DNA from 3 places in the Thalassobacillus hwangdonensis genome. Region 3 is predicted to be linked to each of the others. Evidence: riboswitches for the same ligand, from Rfam matches in the RefSeq annotation. Region 3 holds a riboswitch; each other region holds the start of a gene.
What was found. A riboswitch is a leader RNA that binds a small molecule or an ion and turns the genes downstream of it on or off. The one in region 3 is predicted to bind cyclic di-GMP.
Positions count from the first base shown of each region.

Region 1: it holds a riboswitch for cyclic di-GMP, as region 3 does, so the genes downstream of both, ACFQ2J_RS17230 (HD-GYP domain-containing protein) here and ACFQ2J_RS13940 (anti-repressor SinI family protein) in region 3, are expected to answer to the same signal.
Region 2: it holds a riboswitch for cyclic di-GMP, as region 3 does, so the genes downstream of both, ACFQ2J_RS17845 (EAL domain-containing protein) here and ACFQ2J_RS13940 (anti-repressor SinI family protein) in region 3, are expected to answer to the same signal.

Region 1 is NZ_JBHTKL010000006.1:318,006-321,278, forward strand. Features, by position in the region: gene ACFQ2J_RS17225 (pirin family protein) at 1-705, opposite strand, end outside; gene ACFQ2J_RS17230 (HD-GYP domain-containing protein) at 827-1,438, opposite strand; cyclic di-GMP riboswitch class II at 1,451-1,534, opposite strand; gene ACFQ2J_RS17235 (GGDEF domain-containing protein) at 1,740-2,819, shown strand; gene plsY (glycerol-3-phosphate 1-O-acyltransferase PlsY) at 3,092-3,273, shown strand, end outside.
Region 2 is NZ_JBHTKL010000006.1:448,233-451,505, reverse strand. Features, by position in the region: gene fba (class II fructose-1,6-bisphosphate aldolase) at 1-203, shown strand, start outside; gene ACFQ2J_RS17850 (PilZ domain-containing protein) at 235-771, opposite strand; gene ACFQ2J_RS17845 (EAL domain-containing protein) at 791-1,501, opposite strand; cyclic di-GMP riboswitch class I at 1,568-1,653, opposite strand; gene ACFQ2J_RS17840 (response regulator transcription factor) at 1,680-2,036, opposite strand; gene ACFQ2J_RS17835 (Spo0E family sporulation regulatory protein-aspartic acid phosphatase) at 2,302-2,463, shown strand; gene ACFQ2J_RS17830 (helix-turn-helix transcriptional regulator) at 2,593-2,823, shown strand; gene ACFQ2J_RS17825 (hypothetical protein) at 2,820-3,107, shown strand; gene ACFQ2J_RS17820 (TetR/AcrR family transcriptional regulator) at 3,145-3,273, opposite strand, start outside.
Region 3 is NZ_JBHTKL010000005.1:912,512-915,784, reverse strand. Features, by position in the region: gene ACFQ2J_RS13960 (YigZ family protein) at 1-100, shown strand, start outside; gene ACFQ2J_RS13955 (anti-repressor SinI family protein) at 127-267, opposite strand; gene ACFQ2J_RS13950 (helix-turn-helix domain-containing protein) at 271-495, opposite strand; gene ACFQ2J_RS13945 (IDEAL domain-containing protein) at 763-1,212, opposite strand; gene ACFQ2J_RS13940 (anti-repressor SinI family protein) at 1,392-1,550, opposite strand; cyclic di-GMP riboswitch class I at 1,579-1,688, opposite strand; gene ACFQ2J_RS13935 (phospho-sugar mutase) at 1,872-3,273, opposite strand, start outside.

The DNA.
Region 1 (3,273 bases), on a different contig from region 3:
CTTCAGTTCGCTTGTTGCGTCGTTAGGAGCCTCTTCGTTAAAGCTCAGAGTTGCTACACCATGTTTGTTCAAATTCACCGGATCTTCCCCGATATCTGCTGAACCGGCAAGGACATATGCGAACGCATTGTGATTCTCTGGCAGGTCGAGGGTGAACGAAGCACCTTCTTCCATCGTCAGTTCCGTCAACGTGATCGGTACGATAGAATCCATCGGGCCTTTCACACCTGCCACGTTTCCTGAGAAAACTTTTGCCTGGCCGCCATCAAATCGTACGACCGGCGCGTCTTCACCATAAAGGTTCTGATATCTCGTTCCGGTGAATTTCTTTTCCTTCGGCAGATTCAGCCATAGCTGAAGGGTATGCGCGATATCATCTTCGACACCGTCCTCCGCGTGCCTTGCTCCGCCACCGGCATTCATGTACTGAACGTCACCTGGCTCAAGGATATCTCTTCCCCCACCATTGTCGATGTGCTCCAGCCTTCCATCGACGACATAGGTGATCGTCTGGAAGCCGCGGTGTGGATGATCGGTGAATGTTCCCTTCTTGAACCAGTCTTCCGCCATCAGGATGAACGGATCGAACATCTCGAACTGGCCAGCAGGCAGGACCCACCCTTTCTGGATCGAAGGGAATCCTACCTCATCGTATTTCACATACCACTGTTTATCTACATTACGTTTGAACTCTGCCACACTTATCCTTCCCTTCCTACTTTCTTGATTCTATTCTAGGAACAGTAGGAAATAATGTCCAAATATGTGCCCGAAATAAAATTAGAGGCTCCCATACACATTGTGCTGGGAGCCTCATTCTTTAAATTTATAAAGGAAGAGATTTTTTCATACTCTTCTCACGGATGAATTCTTCAAAGAGATCGACATAATCTGCATCATAGTGGGTATCCCCATGCTTCCTCAAGTCTTCAAGCGCCTCTCCTGGTGTGAAAACTTTCCCATAGGATCTTGCACTTATCATGGCATCATAACTATCGATGATCCGCAAGATTCTCACACAGGAATCCAGCCTTGCACCCTGCAATCCATAAAGATAGCCGGAACCATCGAGGTTTTCGTGATGATACAAGACCACATCTGGTTCTAATTTAATGTCCGTATGGTCACTCAAAATTTCAGTACCATATCGCGGATGCCCTTTTAAAATATGCCACTCCATATTAGTAAGTGGACTTCGCTTCTGTAAGATGCGCTTCGGGACCTGCAGCTTTCCGATATCGTGAAGCAGCACAGAAAGCACCCGTGAAGGCACCAGCATTTTCGACAATGACCAATAATCACAGAACCTTACATAATAATCGGTTACCTGTAACGAATGTTGATATGTAATGGCGTCATGTTTCCGGAGCTGTTCTAGTAAATCCTTTGCAGAAGGAGAATACACATTTAAGTAATAATCCAAAGGGGAAAAACTCATCTTTCATACCTCCATTTAGGAGCCGGTTGCACTAGTGACTCCCGATAACTCAAGTGCCCACATGAAGAGTTATCGTTCATTGCCTTCTCTTCGTTGATGTGTGAAGCAGTTATAGCCTTGCTTTGTACCTATTATAATCACTTTTCGGCTTTAATACTAGTTCATACTGGTGAGGAAAAAGGAATTTTATGATTATTTCACAAAGATTTTACATTCTCTTTTCGACATATTTCTTAAAAATGCTATACTTTTAGATAACTATATTTGTAACGATTACCAGTAATGGAAATAGGTGATTTATTTGATTAAGGATCTCGCAGCAAACGCTGCTGTTCTCATATCCTGCTTTTATTTGATGAGTAAAATCTTCCCCAAACCTTTGAATTCCAAGAACTCCTTGAAGACCTCGATAGGTTACGGCTTCTTCTTTGGACTACTCGGCTTACTATTGATGTACTTTTCCATCCAGGCGACTGATACTGTCAGGGTTGACTTGAGACATCTGGCTATCCTCTTCATAGGTTTTTATGGTGGCATTCCTGCCACGATTGTAACGACGGTAATCATTGCAGGAAGCCGTTTCTTCTTCGGTTTTACTGAAGCAGCTTACGTTGCTGTAGCACTCTCCCTGCTGTTGGGAGGCTGTGTAATTTTGCTAGCTAAATATGCACAAATCGACAGCATAAAAGTCAAAATGTTTTTCGGGAATATCATAGGCATGTTATTTGTAACGATCGCATTATATATCACAATCAGTGATGAAGCGTTACGCCAGGAAATCTTACTTTTCTATTGGCCGTTTGGAATCATTGCAGGGCTCTTAGCAGTGAAAGTATTCATTGATATGCAGGAAGCCAACCGCTTATTCCACTTCTATAAAGAATCGGCCGAAGTGGACTTCTTGACTGGACTGAACAACGTACGGCAATTTGACTACTATTTGAATATCTTTACAACCAGGTTTAAAGAAAAGCATGAGAGTTTATCCATTCTGGTAATTGATATCGATCATTTCAAGAAAGTGAATGATACTTACGGCCATGATGCAGGGGATGAAGTGCTGAAACAGCTTGGAGCGATCTTAAACGAGACCTCTCGGGACATGGATATTGTCTCGAGAAACGGCGGTGAGGAATTCTCAATATTGCTTCCTAATTGCAGGCTTACCCAGGCGACTGCTGTTGGAGAACGGATAAGAAAGCGGGTAGAAAACAACACGTTTGTCTTACCGGACAATCAGCCGCTCCATATAACTGTTTCCATCGGGGCTTCGAGCCTGACGAAGCAGGACGTAGTAATCAAAGACTTCCTGAAACGTGCCGACGTCGCTTTATACGAAGCAAAAGAAAGCGGCCGCAACAAACTATGCATCGCCCAATAATAGAGGAGCCGGGATTCACTTTCCCAGCTCCTCTATTGCTTTAACGCATTGAGGGACAGTCCCCCGCTCTGCTAAAGCTTCACCGCGATGAGGGACTGTCACTCATCGCGGTGAAGTGCTAAGGCGTGAAATTTTCTGTGCCTGAGCTAACGGGTTCAGTTTTGGAAGAGAAACGAGCTGAGCAGTTATTACAAGAAGGGTTGCAGGAAAAAATAAATAACAAAGAGAAATACTTATAATAGCAAACTAATAATTGAGGAGACAATACTACTTTGAACATTTTAACTCTAATTTCAAGTTATATAATAGGTTCAATCTCATTTGCTTTAATAGTCGGTAAAGTGTTTTATAAGAAGGATATTCGCAATTATGGTAGTGGAAATCTTGGTGCAACGAATGCTTATAGAGTTTTAGGCATAAAAGCAGGAGTAATTGTTGCAATTGCAGATATATT
Region 2 (3,273 bases), on a different contig from region 3:
GTACCATTGCATTGGGAACCGCGAAAATTAATGTGAATGCAGATAATCATCTTTCTTTTTCTAAAGCTGTTCGAAATTGTTTGGAAAACGATAAAGGATTATATGATGCCAGCGTATATGGAAGTCTGGGGCGGGAACAGCTGAAAGAAACAATCAGAATAAAGATGAGGTTGTTCGGGTCAGTTGGAAAAGCAATAGAATAAAAGGTGCTTCTCATGAAGCACCTTTTATTCGCTAAGAAATTCTTTTTTGCCTTCGCTCAGCTTGAATCTTATTTAGCTGTAAGATGATACTCTGTTGCTGTTTCATCGATACATTGATGAACTGCACTCCGTATTGGTTCATCTTTTGATGGATATGCTCTTCTTTCCTGACAAGGAGTCCGAATTGTTCAAAGGTTTCATTGTTCAATTCAAACACGACTTTTATTTTCAGCTTCGACTTTATCGGCAAATTGTATGGTGAGGTAATTTTTAAACCAGATGTGCTTATATCTTCAATGTGTGAAGTGATTTTTCTATTCGTCAGTCTTTTCAGGCTTTCTTCCTCCACGTCAACGAACTCGATCGTACAAGGGATTTGTGGGACTTCTAAACGGAAATTCCTCCTCGTACCTGCTTTTACGGGCATGAGTTCTTTCTTTATAGTTTGAAGCTGCTTTTGCAATTCTACGATTTCTTTTTTCTTTTTCACAAAAAGTCGATTACCTTTCAGCAACAGGAACAACATCAACAAACTAACCACTAAACCATAACTGACTAACCAAATCATCATGGCCCCTCCGTTCCTATTACATCAACTTTTGTGGTTTTCCCAATAAGAAACCTTGAGCATACGTTACTCCAAGCATTTTGGCTACCGTAAGTTCTTTTGAAGTCTCAATCCCTTCTAAAATCAATTTAATGTTGAATCTTCGGCTATAGTTGACTAAATACTGAAGAAATTCCTGTTTCTTCGGTGATGTATCGAGTTCGGAAGTAATATAACGGTCGACTTTGATATAATCCGGGTTCAATTCCAGCAGGTTCATCATGTCACTCCTGCCAGCACCGAAATCATCGATAGCTATTTTCAAGCCAGAACTCTTTAAGGAATCTAATTTTTTTACAAGTGGACCTGGGTGATCCAACTCTTCGGATTCGTTCAACTCAAACACGAGAGAATCTTTCTGTACACAAGGGTGAATATGTTCTTTGAAGAAGAAGTTGAAATCTGGATGAAGTATCGTGGAAGGATAGACATTGATGAACAACTTGGCACCTTTGTGAATGTGTTGAAAAGTCGATAGGTTGTGAAGAGCCAGTTTTATCGACTCGATATCCAGTTTGAAGAGGTTCTTTTCCTTTTTGGCAATTTGAAATGCTTTGACTGGGGTTGCGTGAATCTTTGAGCGGAATAAAACCTCGTATCCTGTTTTGTTCCATGTTCTAAGATTGAAGATCGGCTGGTAATTATGATAAAAACTTTCAGCGACAGTTAACGGCATGTAATCTGTTTTCATTGAATCGCTCCTTTTTATTCATTAAAAAAAGCAGTCTCAAATAAGAGACTGCTTTGTCTCCCATGCTTCGGTAACCCGGCTATCGTAGATAGAACATCTGTAGACCCGTGGTTTTGCGTCCCAGCCTTTCAACTGGTTTGCCATTATCGGTAGGGCGGATATTAGTTGTATCTTTATTTCACGTGTATCGCAATATCAGTTCAGATTTACCATTCACATCTAATTTTTTGTAGATGTTCTTGATGTGGGCTTTTGCGGTGTGTTCTGAAATATGAAGGGATTTTGAAATATTCAGCGAGTTTGCTCCGTTCAATAGGTGGGAAAGTACTTCGTCTTCTCTAGCAGTTAAGCTTTTTCTGAAGTCTGAATGGTTAACTATATCTTTTTCATTAATTGCGAATTCTAACTTCAAACTTTTAAGGCGGTCGATTTGATCGGAAGAAAAATTCTCATGATTGATCGTCGTATCGATAGCGTAGATCAGATCATTGATATCTTGCGGGGATAATAAGTAAGCATTAACCACTTTCAACATAAATCTCCTCCTTTCGACATGCGTCGATATGTACATATTACTATACTAGTAAAATAACATCTATTACTTATGTGTGGTATTTTCTAACCATATAAGGGTATTTATTACTATTTTAATATTGTTAATGGGAATTAATGGGTATAAAGGCATTGTTTTTGAATTATTTTTTTAGAAATGTACCAATTTTTATTGAAATATGATACCATAATGTAAAATATTGCAAAGGGACAATTTAATTATGTATGATATTAAAGGAGGAGGTTGCATGGCTCAACCTCAGTTGTACGACCCCATCCGGAGAGAGCTTGAAAGAAAACGCCACCGGATGATGCAGGAAGGGATGGAACGTGGATTTCAAGACCCGATCGTCCTCAAACTTTCACAGGAATTGGACCAGTTACATAATCAGATCATCATGAAAGCATAATTTTTCATCATAGAGCGTACTGTCAACTTTCCAGCCACATGGTTGGGAATTTTTTTATGGTAATATGTAATATATTTTTGACACTATGTAAAAAATATATTACAATAAGCATCGTGAGGAGTTGAACATATGGTGCTTAAAGATAATGGAGAGTTGGAGAATCGTATTGCGGTCTTTCGTGCAGAGAAGAAGTGGTCGCAAAAGGAAGTTGCCCAGAAGCTTGGTGTCAGCAGACAAACAGTCGTTTCATTGGAGAAAAACCGTTACAATCCATCACTCAAGTTAGCGTTTCAAATCGCAGAGTTGTTCGAAAAGGATATAAATGAAGTATTTCAATACAAGGGGAGGGAGATTGAATGATTTTCGCAGGAATCATTTTAATGCCGGTATTTTTAGTATCACTTTATATCATCTTCAAGGTGTCTTGGGGAGAAGAAGGGAAAGATGAACGAGGCCAGGCGATTCTGAACAAGTCTTACATGTTCTCAGCACCGATCCTTCCAATCGGATGGCTGCTGTTGGAAACGGCGCATTCTTTTTCGGAAGTCTCTTATGATTTTTACCGGGATACGATGTGGGTGCTGATCCTGCTTACGTTTATTGTGCAGGGAGCTACACTTTACACGATCAGAAAGCGGGCGTAATAAAAGAACATCCAGAACTCCCGGGTTCTGGATGTTTTCATTTATCAAGATAGGAAAATCCGTAATTGATGAAGTTATTGATCAGCACAGCCATTTGCTTCGGAGACTGGTCCAAATCGTTTTCAAGCCAATCCTTGATTACCTGGATGGCGCCGCTGATGGCAAA
Region 3 (3,273 bases):
CTCGAATTGGATCACCGATTTAACAAGTGGCCAGGCAGAGCTCATTCATGGAGATGTCAACTATGCAGAGATTGAGGTAACTGATGACGAGATAGAATAATCCCGCGACAATGTTATGTCACGGGATTATTCTTTACTTCCATCATTATTTGTTTGCAGCAATCGTTCAACATCTTGAATCGACAACCCTAACCCTTTCGCTTCCTTCATCAGCATGATCCACTCTTCATCCAGTACTTTCGTTTCCACCGCGTTCACCATCTCCATTCATTAACTGCTTTTTTCGTCCTTTGAGGCAAACTTCCAGGCAACAAGCTGCTCAATCGTAACGTCCAGCGTCTTCGATAGCTTTCTCAGTACAATCAATGATGGATTTTTTTGGACCCCGCGCTCGATATTGCTGATATAGGATTTAGACACCCCCGACCTTCTCGAGAGCTCACTCAGAGATATACCTTTGTCCAATCGCAGTTCTTTCAATCGTCGTCCAATCAATGTACAAACCTCCACTCAGTAAGGTCGTTCTTTAAAAAGAACTGCAAATCAAAAAAATAATTAGTACGTCAGCGTTCTGAACGTTCTTAATAAAGAATTATTAATTTCATTATAAAGAACAATACTATGCTTGAAAACCCCTATATCCTTTCATATTATGCAGGTTATCGTTCATCTTATGCCATTTTCTCATTTTTTCGCCATCCTGCACACTTTTTCACCTTTTCCCACAAAAATGGATGCCTGAATTTAGGCACCCACTAGTCATCAACTTCTTATCGTTTGGTTCAGCTTCTGGGTCAATTGATTGAAAAGCACTTCATCCCCATTATCAATGGCTTTGTCAATCAACCTGCGAAGGTTCCCTTTTTCCAATTCTTCGAACAAGCCAATGGACTCTGAGGGATCTTCTTCTTTTTCTTCGATTCGGTCATGCGTTTTTAAAATCGACTGGATCTGAGTCATGAATTCCGGCAGCACGAGCAGATCCGCAACTGCCACATAAATCACTTTTTTACCTCTTTGGAAAACAAAAATATCATAGACGTTATGAATCCGGTTTTTCTTGCGATCGATGATAATCTCTTTCGATTCTTTCGGAATGAAGTGATACAACTGTCCGTCCACCAATACAGAAAAGTACTGATATGCAAGCACGATGCGCGTGTAGTGGCTGTCTTCTTTCACATAATAGGGCTTGAGCATCTTAACGGTCAACAACTTGTCCACCCCCATAGAATTCTGAATATTCAGTATTCATAATTATAGTATGTGACAGATCGTTGAAAAAGAAAAGCTTTTTTTCTCTGTAAAAATTAACAAAGCCGTATTTGCTCCTTAGGTCCCAGGGCAACGTACGGCTTGCGTCTTATCTTTCTATACAAGATCTCAGTCGTCTAAATGCCGGCAGATTTGCTCTGCAGTGTCGGCTTTCTCTCTGCTCTTTCTTTTAAAAATGCTTCAACTTCTTGTTTCGATAAACCTAAGGCTTTGGCTTCTGACATCAATACTACCCACTCGACATCGATTGCTTCCTTGCGCCAATTCGTTTGCATGAATGATCATCCTCCATCATCCATCACCTTAGGCAGCTCGGCCATCTTCGCTCTTTTTTATGTATGGATCCCGGGAAGAGCAGCATTAGATCCGAAGCTTTGCGTCCTTACCTTTCGATAAGTTTGCCTTTGACTAGCGACTTATTTTTAATTTTCTGATAAATACAGTCTACTATACTATCTGACAAATTACTAGTCCTTTTATAACATTTACATAGGTATAAAGTTGCGTTTTAGCATACTCAAAATGCAGGATTTGTCGATGTATGGTAATAGAATAATTTTGACCAAAAAAGGCCACCATTCAGGCGGCCTTTCGGATTAAACGAGTGCATGCAATTTTTCATTCACATAGGTTTTCAGTTGTTCGAGGCGATCCAGACTTTCGTTGAAGGAATCCGACTTCACCCCATAATAGAATTTAATTTTCGGCTCCGTACCTGATGGACGAAGGCAGAACCAGCAATCCTCTTCCAAGATGAATTTAAGTACGTTCGATTTCGGCAGTGTAATTTCACTCTCTTTACCTTCTGCCACGTGGTGGCGCTTGGAGGATGCATAGTCTTCGACAGCGACGACCTTCAACGATCCTACTTGATCGATTTCCATGCCACGGAAGGCTTCCATAATTGATTGGATTTTTTCAGTACCTTCTTTTCCATCAAGCTTGATGGATTGCAGGTCCTCCACGTAATAGCCATAACGCTGATAAAGTTCGTCCAGCGCTTCCAGCAGCGTCTTCCCTTTCGACTTCCAGAACAAGGCCAGTTCTGCAGCAAGGATAGCAGCCTGGACTGCATCCTTGTCACGAGCGAATTCTTTTACGAGGAAACCGTAGCTTTCTTCATAACCGAATAAAAATTCATATTCTCCGGTGCGTTCGAATTCACGAATTTTTTCTCCGATGAATTTAAAGCCTGTCAAGGTGTCGAGGGTCGCGACATCATAGTAGTCTGCGACTTTGCGGCCGAACTCGGACGTTACGATCGTCTTGATAAGTAGTCCATTATCCGGAAGATCCGAATGCTGGGAAAGGATGTAATCCAGCATCAGCGCGCCGAGCTGGTTTCCGGATAGTACCGTATAATCATCATCTGCATCCGGTACAGCTACACCGAGGCGATCTGCGTCAGGATCCGTGCCGATCAGAATATCCGCGCCTACCTGCTTCCCTTTTTTAATCGCAAGTTCGAATGCCTGATGCTCCTCAGGATTCGGAGATTCCACTGACGGAAATTCAGGGTCAGGCTGTGCCTGTTCTTCGACGGTATGCACGTGTTTCAAGCCCATCTGCTTCAGGCCTTCTTCGACCAGGAACTTCGCTGTACCGTGAAGCGGTGTGAAGACGACTTGCAATTCGTCAGCCATGTCGTGATTCATATGCGGATTGAAGCTTACCGAACGAAGCTCTTTCAAATAAGCATCATCCACTTTCTTATCGATCCATTCCAGCAAGCCTTGTTCTTCCAACTCAACTTGGTCAGCTACATCGACAGTGAGTTCGTTTTCGACCTGATTGACGTAATCGATGACTTCAGCTGCCTGCTCCAATGGCAGTTGTCCGCCATCTTCGTTGTACACTTTGAAGCCGTTATATTCGGGCGGGTTGTGGCTCGCTGTGATGACAATACCACCTGCCGTGTGCAGGTAACGTACCGCAAACGAAAGTTCAGGAGTCGGGCGCAAGGAAGTGAACACATAGGTTTTGATGCCGTGTGCACCA